DNA from 3 places in the Dehalobacter sp. DCM genome. Region 3 is predicted to be linked to each of the others. Evidence: riboswitches for the same ligand, from Rfam matches in the RefSeq annotation. Region 3 holds a riboswitch; each other region holds the start of a gene.
The links. A riboswitch is a leader RNA that binds a small molecule or an ion and turns the genes downstream of it on or off. The one in region 3 is predicted to bind cyclic di-GMP.
Positions count from the first base shown of each region.

Region 1: linked by a shared signal. The riboswitch ahead of nhaB (sodium/proton antiporter NhaB) and the one ahead of LPY66_RS07495 (sensor histidine kinase) in region 3 are both predicted to bind cyclic di-GMP.
Region 2: linked by a shared signal. The riboswitch ahead of LPY66_RS18605 (HD-GYP domain-containing protein) and the one ahead of LPY66_RS07495 (sensor histidine kinase) in region 3 are both predicted to bind cyclic di-GMP.

Region 1 covers NZ_CP092282.1:1,987,158-1,992,112, forward strand. Annotated here, with positions in the region: gene LPY66_RS09260 (CCA tRNA nucleotidyltransferase) at 1-366, shown strand, start outside; gene LPY66_RS09265 (flavin reductase) at 586-1,236, shown strand; cyclic di-GMP riboswitch class I at 1,367-1,458, shown strand; gene nhaB (sodium/proton antiporter NhaB) at 1,545-3,050, shown strand; gene LPY66_RS09275 (ArsB/NhaD family transporter) at 3,384-4,667, shown strand; gene LPY66_RS09280 (aminotransferase class I/II-fold pyridoxal phosphate-dependent enzyme) at 4,767-4,955, opposite strand, start outside.
Region 2 covers NZ_CP092282.1:3,971,227-3,976,181, reverse strand. Annotated here, with positions in the region: gene glyS (glycine--tRNA ligase subunit beta) at 1-984, shown strand, start outside; gene LPY66_RS18605 (HD-GYP domain-containing protein) at 1,175-2,236, opposite strand; cyclic di-GMP riboswitch class I at 2,320-2,403, opposite strand; gene LPY66_RS18600 (helix-turn-helix transcriptional regulator) at 2,800-3,438, shown strand; gene LPY66_RS18595 (pyruvate, water dikinase regulatory protein) at 3,473-4,303, shown strand; gene ppdK (pyruvate, phosphate dikinase) at 4,296-4,955, shown strand, end outside.
Region 3 covers NZ_CP092282.1:1,587,173-1,592,127, reverse strand. Annotated here, with positions in the region: gene LPY66_RS07510 (hypothetical protein) at 1-67, opposite strand, end outside; gene LPY66_RS07505 (hypothetical protein) at 97-645, opposite strand; gene LPY66_RS07500 (response regulator) at 664-1,287, opposite strand; gene LPY66_RS07495 (sensor histidine kinase) at 1,284-3,014, opposite strand; cyclic di-GMP riboswitch class II at 3,082-3,165, opposite strand; gene LPY66_RS07490 (prepilin peptidase) at 3,365-4,030, opposite strand; gene LPY66_RS07485 (phosphate ABC transporter substrate-binding protein) at 4,349-4,955, opposite strand, start outside.

The sequences.
Region 1 (4,955 bases), 400 kb from region 3:
CGGCGTGCAGCGGATTTAGTATGGAGTCTGTGTTGGGATGGCAGGGCGTTTAAATTAACAAATATTCACGATTTTCTTATCTTATGGAAAGCCGATTATCAGGCAGGAAAAGTGCATACTGCCGCTCAGAATACAATATTTGAAAAGATTTTTAAGGAGCTGATCGCAACAGCCATATGGCAGAAAGAGAATCTGCCGAAGATCGATTGGAATATACTTGAGAAGTATACCGATGACCTGGCGTTATCCAGAAAGGATTTTGGCAGATATAAAGACCTTGTACGGGATAAAGCGATGAGAGAAATGCGAATGGAATTAACGAATACCTTTTTAAAAAAAGTATACTGGGAATATACCAACTTATAGTCTTTCGTAAATACGCAGCAATTGGATAGGATGATGACTAACATCTTTTAAAAATGCACCAGGATGAAATAGGGTAATAGCGTTAAAGTAATACGATGATTAAGAGACATAATAGTTAAATGTTATTTGAAGCTGATATAAAAAGATATAAATATCAGGTTAAATAGATTATAATGGTTATAAATTGCTAAAGAGCAAACAAAAAAGGAGCGATGAAAGATGAAATGGCGTTGTGAAGTTTGCGGTTATATTCATGAAGGGGATGCGCCGCCGGAAACATGCCCGGTTTGTGGTGTCGATTCCAGTAATTTTGTGAAGGTTGAAGAAGGCGAGAATAAAACAGGTGAGCATAAAACCGCTGAAATCACCGACACACCTGCTGCTCCGAAAGAAATCTTGAAGCCGGAGGAAGCGATTGTTAAAGCTGTTCAGACCATTTCTTACGGTCTCTTTATTATCACATCAGCATTTGACGGAAAAGATAACGGACAGGCGGCCAATACGTGTTTCCAAATCACATCGGACCCGGTCCAAATTGCGATTGGAATTAATAAGAATAACTATACCCATGAATTCATTGCAAAAAGTGGCAAGTTTGCTGTTTCCATCCTTGATCAGACCGGACATGATTTAGTCCGAAGATTTGGCTACCGATCTGGCCGTGATGCCGACAAATTTGAACGGATCAAAGCGCATCGGGGCTCTTCAGGCATCCTCATGCCGGATGATGTTCTGGCCACGATGGAAGCCGAAGTAGTCAGTACGATGGATACCGGCACGCATACACTGTTTTTGGGCAAAGTCATCGCGGGCGAGGTCCGTGGCGTCGGTGAACCAATGACCTACGCTTATTTCAGGAAGACAAAATAAACCTACCCTGCATTTCGCAGCAAAGCTGCAACAGTCTTGCGATGATAAGTGCAGTATAGGATTAGGGTATCCAAAAGAATATTTTTTTGGTATAATATAAAAGTTAAAGCAACAAATACATATAATGTTGTATAGGTTGGTGCAAACTTCGTGAAAATGAAGGACGCTAAAGCTATGGGTCTAAGGTTGCTTGTAAGCGGCTATGACTGCCAGGCTACAAGTAATATGAACTTCTTGGGGGGGAGTAGTTCCATTTTGGGTTACTCTCTTTTTGTTGTCTTTCAATTTCACTTGGGAGGATAGTACATATGAAACAAATGGGCATCGGACAAGCTTTCAAAACAAATTTTCTGGGCCACGCTCCGGACTGGTACAAAAGAACAATTCTTGCTTTTCTCGTGTTGAATCCTATTTTGGTGTTTACCGCCGGCGTGTATGTTACCGGTTGGGTGTTGATTGTGGAATTTATTTTTACCCTGGCAATGGCGCTGAAATGTTATCCGCTTCCTGCCGGCGGGCTTCTGGCGATCGAAGCCGTTGTACTCGGACTGACTAACCCTCATACAGTCTATCACGAGGTTGAAATGAACCTGCCGGTTATTCTTCTTCTGATGTTCATGGTCGCCGGGATTTATTTTATGAAAGAAGGCCTTGTGTACCTGTTTTCCAAACTCTTAACTAAAGTACACTCTAAAGTTGCACTTTCATTCCTGTTCACCGTACTGGGTGCGGTGCTTTCCGCATTTCTGGATGCACTGACTGTTACGGCAGTGATTATCGCCGTGGCCTATGGTTTCTATAGCATCTTCCACAAGTTTGCTTCCAGCGAAAAAGTATACGAAGAGTACGACATTAATCACGACCATAGTGTTGATGAGAAACTTCATGAGGACCTAAACGAGTTTCGCGGTTTTCTGCGCAATCTTTTGATGCATGGTGCTGTGGGCACTGCGCTGGGCGGGGCACTAACACTGGTTGGTGAACCGCAGAACCTGTTGATTGGCTCCATTATGCAATGGGACTTCGTCGATTTCTTTAGACAATGCGCCCCGGTATCTATCCCGGTATTGATCGTGGGACTTCTGACCACGATTATCCTTGAGGTTACCAAGTTTGGGGGGTACGGCTACCAGCTTCCGGGATCTGTGCGAAAGGTTATGGAAGCGGATGTGAAAGTGAAAGATGCTGCCAGGAATATGCGCGGACGTGTCCGCTTGATTGTTATGGCGTTGTGCGGTGTTGTGTTGATCTTCTCTCTGGCACTGCACCTGGCGGAAGTTGGTATTATTGGTCTGATGATTATTATCCTGCTTACCGCCTTCAATGGGGTTACTGAAGAAAAACGCATCGGTCATGCCTTCGAAGAAGCGCTGCCGTTTACTGCACTGCTGGTCGTTTTTTTCGCTGTTGTTGCGGTTATTCATGACCAACATTTGTTTACGCCGATTATTCAATGGGTACTGAACATGGAAGGGCAGAATCAGCTTGTCGCTTTCTTTGCAGCTAACGGGGTCCTTTCGGCAATCAGTGACAACGTTTTTGTTGCTACGGTATACATGACTGAGACCCAGCAAGCGTTTCAAGCCGGAGGCATTGCGTTGGAGCAATACAACAAGCTGGCAGTTGCGATTAACATGGGTACCAATATCCCTTCTGTTGCTACACCAAACGGTCAGGCCGCATTCCTGTTTCTGCTGACCTCTGCACTTGCACCGCTGATTCGCCTGTCTTACCTGGAAATGGTGAAACTGGCTCTGCCTTACGCCGTCGTGATGACTCTTACAGGTCTGCTGGCAACAATGTACCTGCTATAATACCTTCTTCAGGTTCTTTTATAGTTGTAAGCAAGCTCTCAGATAATTGTTTTGTTCCGATTCATATAGGCACTTTATTAATTTATTTTATTGCACCTAAATAAGATATAGCAGTCAATTTCATTAGGCATTTCGCATACTTTCAGCTCTCGACACAAATGATATGATGGAATACTCTTTCGTTGGGTCAGTATTGTCTGTAAGCTCTTTTTCCTATTGTTTTTAAAAAAATATCTTGTAATTATACGACTTATTGTACAAAATGGAAGATAGTAAATTTAAAATATCTAATCGGCTCCCAAGGCTATCTTTATTCTAAAATGGAGGAGAAAGATGTCACATAATACGCAAGTTATCGTTGCAGCGGTAATTTTTTTAACCACCTATGCTTTTATCATAAGCGAGAAAATACACAGAACGGTAGTGGCGTTGGTCGGGAGTGCCTTTGTCATTTTAGTAGGCATTCTTAACCAAGAAGAAGCGATTGAAGCCATCGATTTTAATACCATCGGTTTACTGATTGGAATGATGATCATCGTCGGCATTACCCGTCGCACCGGTGTGTTCGAATTCCTGGCCTTAAAAGCGGCGAAGCTGGCAAAGGGAGATCCCTGGTTGATTATGCTGTTCCTGGCGGTTCTGACAGCAATCGCATCTGCGTTTCTGGATAACGTGACGACGGTCATGCTGATGGTCCCGGTTACATTTTCGATAACTGAAAAACTGAGTATTAATCCTATTCCATTTTTACTTACCCAAGTTATTGCCTCGAATATTGGGGGGACAGCTACCTTAATTGGTGATCCGCCGAACATCATGATCGGCAGTGCCACTGGCCTGACTTTTGTTGATTTTATCCTTAATCTGGGCGGTGTTATTGTAATCATTTTTATCGCGACGATGGTTGCTTTGAAATTGATTTATCGTAAATCATTCCATGTGGATGATGATAAAAAAGTAAAGATAATGTCCTTAGATGAAAGTCAAGCGATCAAGGATCATTTTCTTTTACGCAAATGCTTAGGCGTGCTTGCTGTTACAATATGCGGATTTATGCTGCATGGGATGTTGCATCTGGAATCCGCAACCATCGCATTGGCTGGTGCCAGCGTTTTATTATTGATCACCCGAGAGGAGCCGGAAGATATCCTATTGTCAGTCGAATGGCCGACTATCTTTTTCTTTGCCGGACTGTTTGTACTGGTCGGGGCTTTAGAGCATGTAGGGATCATTGAATGGATTGCGAAAAAGGCACTGGATGCTACCGGCGGGTCATTGCCATTAACTACTATGTCCGTTCTGTGGTTGTCTGCGATTGCTTCAGCATTTATAGATAACATTCCCTTTGTGGCCACCATGATTCCGTTGATTCAAAAGATAGGGGAAATGGGCGGGATAGAAAACCTAAGACCGCTATGGTGGGCTCTTTCTTTAGGGGCTTGTTTGGGAGGAAATGGGACTTTAATCGGGGCATCCGCTAATGTGATCGTTGCCGGGCTAGCCGAAAAGCAAGGTTTTTCAATTACATTTAAAATGTTTTTTAAACTGGGTTTTCCTTTAATGTTACTCTCGGTGGTAATAGCCTCAGCGTATGTCTACTTTGTTTATTTGATTTAAACACAAAGAGGTATAAAACAACCTCCTGACGTGATATTCTTTTTTTAGAATACCCATTTCAGGAGGTTTTTTCCGATAGTTCTTGTTCTATTGAGTTTTTTATATTCGCTTTTTCACAAAATTGGCAATGCGGCTTAGTGCTTCGTTCAGCTGCTGGGTCGAATAAGCATAGGAACAACGAATGTGTCCTTCGCCGCAGGGACCAAAGGCTGTACCGGGGACGACAGCGACTTTTTCTTCTTTGAGCAATTCTTCGGCAAACTGTTCTGAACTCAGTCCGGTCACTGT
Region 2 (4,955 bases), 2.1 Mb from region 3:
CGGTTACGTCAACTGGCAGCAGCAGTTGCCAGCGCGATGAATCTCGATCCGAAGCAAACAGAACTGGTCGACCGTGCGGCGCTATTAGCCAAAGCGGACCTCGTATCGCATATGGTCTATGATTTTCCTGAACTGCAGGGGATCATGGGCGCTTATTATGCCGCAGGAAACGGTGAACCGAAAGAAGTATGCGCTGGGATTCTGGAACATTACCGCCCGCGTTTTGCCGGCGATGTCCTGCCGGTGTCGTATACCGGAAAAGTCGTGAGTATTGCCGATAAGCTGGATGCGATTGTCGGATCTTTTGGTATCGGAATTCAGCCGACAGGCTCCCAAGACCCATATGCGCTGAGACGCCAAGCACTGGGTATCGTTGGACTGCTGATCCAAGATGAACTTGATCTGTCATTGCGGCAGTTGATCGAAGCTTCTTATCGAATTTTTGTGGAACAAGGTATTCCATTAGAACCCTTAGCGGATATCGAACCAGCCCTGATCGATTTCTTTGGGCAGCGAATCCGTTACCTTATGCAGGAATCCGGACTGCGCTATGATATCATCGATGCGGTGATTGCCGGTGGCGCCGATATCCCATACCGAACGATGAAAAAAGCACAAGCGCTGGCCAAGAACAGAGAACAAAATGACTTTGTTCCCTATCTCAATGCCTATACCCGCTGTATGAACCTCAGTAAAAAATCCACCACCGATGGATGGAACAGTGCTGATCTTAAGGAAAACTCGGAAATCGAATTAGCCGCACTCCTAAAGGAAAAAGCACCCCTTGTCAGTGATGCCCTACGTGCTGCCGAATTCACTCAAGCTTATCACATTGCGGCGCAAGCCGTTCCATTGATCGAAAAGTTATTCGAGGATGTCATGATCATGGACGATGACGTTACGGTCAGAAATGCCCGTTTAGGGCTGCTTAAGGAATGTGTCAATACACTGGGCTGTTTGGGTGATCTCAGTCTGCTGGCCTAAGTGTCAGGATTTTCCCCATTGGTTCAGGTTGTTTTTTAATCTCAGTATCGATTTCTATTCCAGTTAATATACTGAACACCAAATTAATATTAATACAGGTCGCTGCCAAACGAATTACTCGTAGACAGCGGCCTTTCTTCGTATGTCAGAAAGTATTACTTTTACTTATTATTTGTCCCCTGAAAACAGTCTACTCAACCATAGTCACAATGAAGGTCGTCAGATCCTCGATCAGGTTATATTCTTTGGCTTGAACATGCGACATCTCCTTATCGGACATGAGAACCCGGATGATTGGCCGCATCGGCAGACTTTTGTTTTGGTCGACAACAATTCCGACTTCGCCGGTACTCAGTTTGACTGTGCAGCCTGTGGGATAAACAGCAATATGCTTTAAAAATGTAACAATCAGCTGCTGCGAATACAGCTTATTGGCACACCCCATTACGATTTCACAGGCTTCGTGGGGCACGATCCGATTATGCCCTGGACCGTCATTAACCAGGTTATCATAGAAGTCTGCCAGCCCGACGATTTGGGCCAGGGTATGGAGACGGTTACCGGATAATTTACGGGGATAGCCGCTGCCGTTCAGCCACTCATGATGCTGCAGCGCGATATGGGCACTGAGTAAATTCAAATCGTTTTTGGTACGAAGGATATCATAGCCATGGATGGTGTGGGTTTGGTACAGCTCAGTTTCTTTGGCAGTAAAGACATCCCGTTTAGCAAGTAAATCCTTGGGTAGCTTGACGGTTCCGATATCATGGAGCAAAGCACCGGTTGCCAGCGCTTCCAAAGTTTCTTTATCCAGTCCCAGTGCCTTACCGATGATGATGGAAAGGACACAAACACTCACAGAATGCGTATAGATCTGATTGTCATAACTGCGCATATCCGTCAGGCTGATAAAGATATCTTTTTGAAACAGAATATCTCCTATTATGTTATTGACCGCTTTCTTCACCTGAAAGCCACTAAGCTCTTTGCCGATCCTAACTGCTTCCGCAAAATGCTCCAAGGTGTTAATGGCCTCCCGTCGGCTTTCATCGGAAATAACGTCTTCGATGACGACATCTTTCGATTCCTCATCGTCCACATAGACAATACTGATACCCAGCTCTTTTAAACGGTCGATATAAGAATGGGTCAGCATGACACCTTTTCCGAGAAGGACACGCCCACTGTGTGAGAAAATCGTCCGTCCAAGCACAGCACCTTGTTGAAGCCGGTTAACACTTATCTGGCGCAACGGTATTCTTCCTTTCTGAAATGGAGTTAACAAAAAATCGCCAACAAAAGGGTATGGCGACATAAATAACAAACCTGAGCGGATTCGGCGGCCTGGCAGTCATCGGAATATCCGGAAGACCCATGGCTTTGCGTCCCTGGCTTTCGCCAGGTTTGCTATTGTCGTTGCTCTAATTTAATTGTAATTTAGTGAAAATTGTAAAATAATTGTAGCATTTCCAATGCAGTAACTTCAAGAAATATTTCATGAAAAACAAATTATTTTTCCATTCTGTTAACATGTCCGTCCAATTTACTATAGACACCTTGGGATGATGCTATTGAATGCATATCACAACAGCAACAAATAATATAACACATTCCGACCAAAAAACGTAAATTTTAGGCTGTACATTTAGCAGAAATGGTCTATAATATTTAAATGTGATATATTATTAAGGTGTATCGATATAATTATGTAATCACAATTGAGAGATGGTATATCTAAGTTCAGCTAGAGCTGCCGCCAGACTTGGCGTCAGCCAAGGTACACTGTAATTACCGATGATCAGAAGGTGAGAAGATATGCAGCTTTCGGAACGCCAAGAAAAAATAGTCGAACTCGTGAAAAAAACCAGTCCGATGACGGGAGAACAGATTGCCAGCCAGCTGAGAACCAATAGGGCCACATTGCGCCCTGATCTGACAATCCTAACAATGGCCGGCGTGTTGGAAGCCCGGCCGCGTGTTGGCTATTTCTACAACGAAGACACCGGACCTTCACCCATCGCGTTAAGAATGCAGCAGCTCCGGGTCGGCGATTTCAAATCGATTGCGGCATCGGTTAAAGAATCGATCTCTATTTACGATGCTGTCGTTTCGATGTTCACCAATAATGTGGGAAGCTTGATCGTCATTAATGACAGGCATGAACTAAAAGGTATGGTTTCACGCAAAGATATTCTTAAGGCTTCGTTAGGGCATACGGATCTGCATCAGGTTCCTATCAGCGTCATCATGACGCGGATGCCGAATATCATCATGGCAACGGCTGATGAATCCGTTCTCGAGGCCGCCAAGAAGCTTGTTCACCATCAGGTAGACTCGCTGCCCGTCGTCGAAAACTATATCAACGAGAATGGACAGGAAAGCTATGAAGTCATTGGCCGATTTACAAAAACCAATGTCACGAACCTGTTTGTGGAACTAGGTATGAAATGCTGAAGGAAACCATACAATCAGTGAGGAGGATGGATGGGTGACAGAACAAATCCCGGTAATCTACGTGATTTCCGATGCGATTGGAGAGACGGCTGAATTTGTCAGCCGGGCAGCTGCGGCCCAGTTTAACGGTATTAAAACAAAAATCCGCCGGGTGCCTTATGTCCAGGATGAAACACATATTGACGAGATTCTGGAAGAGGCTGTGGAGGAACAGGCGATCCTTGTTTATACTCTCGTACTGACCAACTTGAGAAACTACATTGAAAAGCGGGCCAAGGAAAAGAACCTGACAACGATCGATATCCTAAGTCCTCTCATATCCGCACTGGGTCATAAAACAGGACTTCAACCCAAGAACATCCCGAATATTACCCACCGTCTGGACGAACAATATTTCCGCAAAGTAGAGGCGGTAGAATTTGCAGTCAAATATGATGACGGCAAAGACCCGCGGGGCATGTTATTTGCTGATGTTGTGCTTATTGGCGTTTCACGGACTTCCAAAACACCGCTCAGCATGTATTTAGCCCACCGGGGGATAAAGACAGCCAATATCCCGCTGGTACCGGAAGTATCCCCGCCAAGAGAGTTATATCAGGTCCAAAAAAACAAAGTGTTCGGACTCATCATCAGTCCGGACAAATTAAACCAGATCCGCAGTGAACGCTTAAAAACACTCGGACTTGGCCCCTCCGCGGACTACGCCAATCTTGACAGAATTATGGAAGAACTGGATTACGCCAAACAGATCATGAAAAAGATTGGCTGCACTATCATAGACACCACCAATAAGGCGGTTGAGGAAACCGCCAGCCTGATTCTGCAAAAAGTAACAATTAATGGGGAGTTGAAGAGTAATGGTTGATAAGAAGTATGTGTATTTATTTCGTGAGGGCAGTGCCGGTATGAAAAACCTCTTGGGAGGCAAGGGCGCAAACCTGGCTGAAATGACCAATATCGGTCTGAGCGTCCCCCAGGGTTTTACCATAACGACAGAAGCTTGCCTTGAATATTATGAAGAGGGTGAACAGCTGCCGGAGGGTTTATGGGAACAAATCTTGCCTGCGATTCGCGATGTTGAAGACCAAAGCGGCAAGAAATTCGGTGATCCACAAAATCCGCTCTTAGTCTCTGTTCGTTCCGGTGCCAGGATCTCCATGCCCGGGATGATGGACACCATTCTTAACCTCGGCTTAAATCCGGATACCGCAAACGGTGTCAGCGAAGCAACTGGTAATCCCCGGTTTGCTCATGACTGCTACCGTCGTTTCATCCAGATGTTCGGCGATGTCGTTCTTGGTATCTCCAGCCATAAATTTGAAAATATCTTGGAAGATGTGAAAGATAAACAAGGTGTCCGTTATGATTCTGAGCTATCACCGGAAAGCCTTCAGGAATTGGTCCTTGAATTTAAGAAACTGGTCAAACAGGAAACGGGCGTTCCTTTCCCGGATGATCCGTATGAGCAGCTCCGACAGGCGATTACCGCTGTATTTAAATCCTGGAATAATCACCGG
Region 3 (4,955 bases):
ATCCACCAGATGTTAACAGACATCCGGCAATTAAACATAGTGCAACTATCGCTATTTTCCCCTTCATCTTTACAAGCCCCCATCATCGTGATAACGCTAATTTGAAGTCCATTGATCATACGGAATCTTCATTTCAAACTGGTACGTCGTGGACGATTCTTCTTCACTTCCGGTGCTTTCGGCGATCTCGATCTGAATTGTACCGGTTCCCGAACCGTTTTGTTTGAGCAGATATCCTCCGTCGCCCAAGGATACCACCTGATTTCCTTCCACAAAGGACAGTTGGTTTTGGATGATATCCGACGTTTCCGAAGCCTGAGCTAATTTCACAGGAATACTTCCGTTATTAGCGAATTCATATTCCACCGTGCCCAGAAAACCAGGATCAACATTTCCCGCAATGGTCATAGTCGTTTTATCCTGATCGAACGTAACCTGCAAACCGCCGTTTTCTTCCGCCTCTTTATTGTCGGAGGCCGGGTCGCAAAAAGACACATCCAGACTACCGGTTCCAACCTTCGTGGTAATCTCCAATCCATTGGTCCAATAGGCATAACTTACTCCTGACAAACCGAGGGTGAAAATACAGGTAATAAATACGAACGTTCTGACAAATGAATGTCGTTTTTGTGTTTTATAAGCCAAGTCCAATCGCTCCTTTCCTTATCGGCTGTTGCACAACCCGTGGTCTCTGGCATATAACGCCGCCTGTGTCCTATCGGCAAGCTCCAGTTTAGCCAGGATTTGACTGATATGTTTCTTGACGGTGAATTCTGTAATAATTAACTTTTTCGCAATCTCTTTATTACTTAAACCCTCGCTCAGGGTAAGCAGAACATCCAGTTCCCGTGACGTCAATTGGTTGATCGTGTCGTTGGACTGGTTTTTCATCATAAACTCAATGGCTAACGGATCATAATATTTTCTTCCCCGATGGATCAGCCGCATGGCGGAAATGAGTTCTTCCGGGAAAGCCTCTTTTAGAATATAGCCATCTACCCCAATTTGATCCGCATTACGAAAGTCCTCTTTATTGACGGATGACGTCAAGACAACATACTTACATTGCGGCACCATTTCTTTGCATTTTTTTATCACATCCAAACCGGAAGAATCCGCAAGCCTTAAATCAATCAACGCCATATCCGGCTGGAGGGAACGGATGAGCTCGATTGCTTCCTCGGCATTTGAAGCCTCTCCGGCGACTACCATATCGTTTTCAGTTGAGATTACCGCATTTAATCCCTGACGAACGAGCGGATGATCATCGACAATGATTATTTTCATGCTACTACTCCCCTCTCTTCCTTAAAAAAATGAAGAGATCCAATATTTAACGGGAACCGGATGATGAGAGTTGTTCCTATCGTAATTTCACTGCGCAGATCAAACGTCCCATTGAAGGTCTGAGCCAGGATCTGCATGTTATGCAGCCCCAAGCCCTTACTGGTTTTATCCTTGAGGAATTTCTCAACATCAAAGCCATGTCCGTTATCCTGAATCATTAGTTCACACATGTCAATCCGGACCTGAATGTGCAGCTTCAGTTCGCTGCACCACCCGTGCCAGATGGCATTACCGCAGCCTTCCCGGATAATCCGGAACATGGCTTGCTTTAAAGGATAGGACAACAATTCCTCATCACCCTGGAAATCAAAGAGGACCTTGATGTCATTCAGACTGGAAAAATCACAAAGATACTTTTGAATACTTTCTTCAAAAACCCGTTCCCCTCGTTTACGGGTACTCAATCCGTAGATTGAAGTGCGCAATTCCGTACTGACATTCTTGGCCGTTTGTTCCAGCACATTGAGCTGCTGTTCGATATTTTCCCGGTTCATTTTCGGCCAGTTGCTGTTCAGCGCATGTATCCCATAGACAATGCTGAAAAGCAGCTGTGAGACGTTGTCGTGGAGTTCATTGCCGATACGGTTTTGTTCCTCCAGAATCATTAACTGGGACGATATTTTCTCGAAGTGATTCCTTTCCAGAACCATGGTAATAATATCAGCCAAAAATTTGATGAGTTCCTGATACAGATCCGGTTCATTCTTATCAACCAACTTAATGCCAAAATAACCATAAAATCTGGAAACGGATTTCAGCGAAACCAGCAAGTAGTGAACCCCCTGGAAACCAATAACCTGGCGGGCCGGGTTAAGCGCATCCGCTTCATTGGTTGTAAACCATGAAGTAATATGTTCTTTCAGACAGTCTTCATTTGGTTCAAAGACGCTGCCGGTCACCATACTGTCAGGGTCTTCTCCGAAAGGAGCTACCCAGATGAAGGCATACTTTGTTTGCAGAATATCATTGGCCAGTTTCACCAAATGTTTGAGAATATCCCGGGCGTTCTCCCTTGCTGCAAAAACTTCAATAATCCGGTACAAGGACATGATATGTTCCATGGAATTCTTGGCGCTGGCATTGGCCTGTTCCAGTTTGAGGTTCATACCGAGAAGTTCCTCTTTTTGTTTATGGAAAGCCTTAGCCTGATCATCCAGATGCTGAATCATGGTAAACAAGATGCGGATAGCGGCAACAATCAGGACGAATACCAGGATAATGTAACACTTTTCTGTGATCAGGTCCGGAAGTGCCAGACCTTGCGGATTGAACAAAAGCAAGCTGGTCACAGACGCAACGATGAGGTAAAAGACAAGATTAACGAAACAGTAGACCGTTTTGAAAAAAGCACATGTAATGAAAATCGGATTAATGGCATACCAGATAAATGGACTGTCCAATCCCCCGGTGGAAATCATCAGGATGGCGATGACCAGACTTTCGGCAATATTTACCCTCGCGACTGCCACTCTGGATTCACTTTTGAGATACAGACTGTTGATACTGATGGTAATAACCAAAAGAGAAACCACAACGGCAATGCAGTATTTTAGCGTAATTGCAGACGAATCCATCAGGTAGATCATCGAAGTCAAAAACCAGGATATGTATCGGTAACCGGTAATCGCGCGATACTTCGCATTCACTACTTTTTTTACTTCCAGCATGCGATATATTCCCCTCCTGCATAATCATCGCCGCTTCGTCATCCAAAAATAAAAGCACACAGCATCAGATGCCGTGTGCCGGTTTCACTACTCGCTCCATACAGTACAGAGTAACCATTGCATACTGTATATCATCGCATCACACTAAAATTAGTCTCTTATTTTTTTCTACCAGGGAAATGTTTTCATCCTCAACTCAATTATCCAGGTTATCTCGGAAATTTTCAATTACAAACTTTCTCAATTAATTCCAATAATATCCGACAGTTTGACAAAAATCAATCCTTTTTTTAGTAAATGAAACCAAGAGACCATACATAATTATACTTTAGTATACCTTTTAGCGATATTTATCGGATAATGAAATGCCAATACCACTCAATCATCATGTCACCAAAAAGGATGCTGCTCAATATCCCTATGACTAAGAACGGCCCGAACGGTATGGCTGTTTTTAGTTTTCCTTTGCCGGTTAATAAAATGATCACCCCAATGATCCCGCCGATAATGGAGCCCACCAGGAGCGACCACAGCGTCAGCTTCCATCCCATAAAAAATCCTGCGGCTGCCATGAGTTTAATATCACCGACGCCGATCCCGCCGCCGGAAAGGATGTATATGAGCAGTAAAATAACTCCGCCCGCGAAGAAGCCAATGATCTTCTCCCACCAGGAAATATCGTGGTTCAGGAATATGGCCGCAATACCAAGGACCATAATCGCATAAACACTCCAATTGGGGATAAGCATTGTTTTAAAGTCAATAAACGCAACCATCAAAAGAAGCGATATTGTGAGCATCGTACACAGCGCATATAACGATACGCCAAACTTCCAAACTGCAAAACAATAAAGAAGGGCATTGAAGATTTCAACGACTAGCGGTGCCTTAAGCCGTACGTTCTCTTCATCGATGGTCATTTGAATTATCTTTTTGACCAGCCGTCCAATAACCAGTCCAATCACAAACAATACAGCATAAAACAACCATTTATGTTCTACCAAAAAATTTTCCATCCCTTTCCTCCCTGTGACTACATTGAAAAAACAGGAAATCAGACAAAACCATGGATCAGATTGACTTTTCATATGATAATGGAATGAACAACTAACCGTTTGTTTTTCATTTACACTACAATACAATATATTTATGTTACCATAAATACATCGTGGTCAGTATACCTTATGAACTAAAACATACGATTTTGGGAAAAAATCAGCCGCTGACATATGGGTTTTAGAAACCATGTGCAGCGGCAAAACTTTTTTGTAATACCAGTTAATTATTCATGAATTATCTTGACATATGTGATTTCTTACTTTTCCACTTCAACCTTATTTTACCAGAACCAACCCTTCCTGCTCAATAATGCTTTGACCTTCTTCCGATAAAACAAAGTCGATAAAGGTTTTCACTGCACCGGCAGGTTCTCCTTTTGTCAAATACAGAAACGGACGCTGGATTTTGTAGGTTCCGTTAATCACGTTTTCTGCATTCCCCGCCACGCCTTCTACCGTGATCACTTTCACTGTGTCGTCAATGCTGGCCATGGATATATAGCCGATGGCGTTGGCATCGCCGGCCACAGCGGCACGAACCGCACCGGTGGTATTCTGGACCACGGCTTTATCACTGATGGCCGTGTCTTTTCCCATGACCAGTTCTTCAAAGGCGCCCCGTGTGCCGGATCCCGCTTCTCGGGTAACTATATTGATGGCCTGGTCAGCTCCGCCGACTTCTTTCCAATTGGTGATATCGCCGCTATAGATCTTTTTAATTTGCTCCAAGGTCAGATCAGAAACGGTGTTTTGGGGATTGACGGCCACTAAAATACCGTCTTTACAAATCACCGTTTCCGTCAGCCCGGCTTCATCGCTCTTCAGTTCCCGGGAGGATGACCCGATATCAGCTGTGCCTTCCTGAGCGGATTTGATTCCCGCT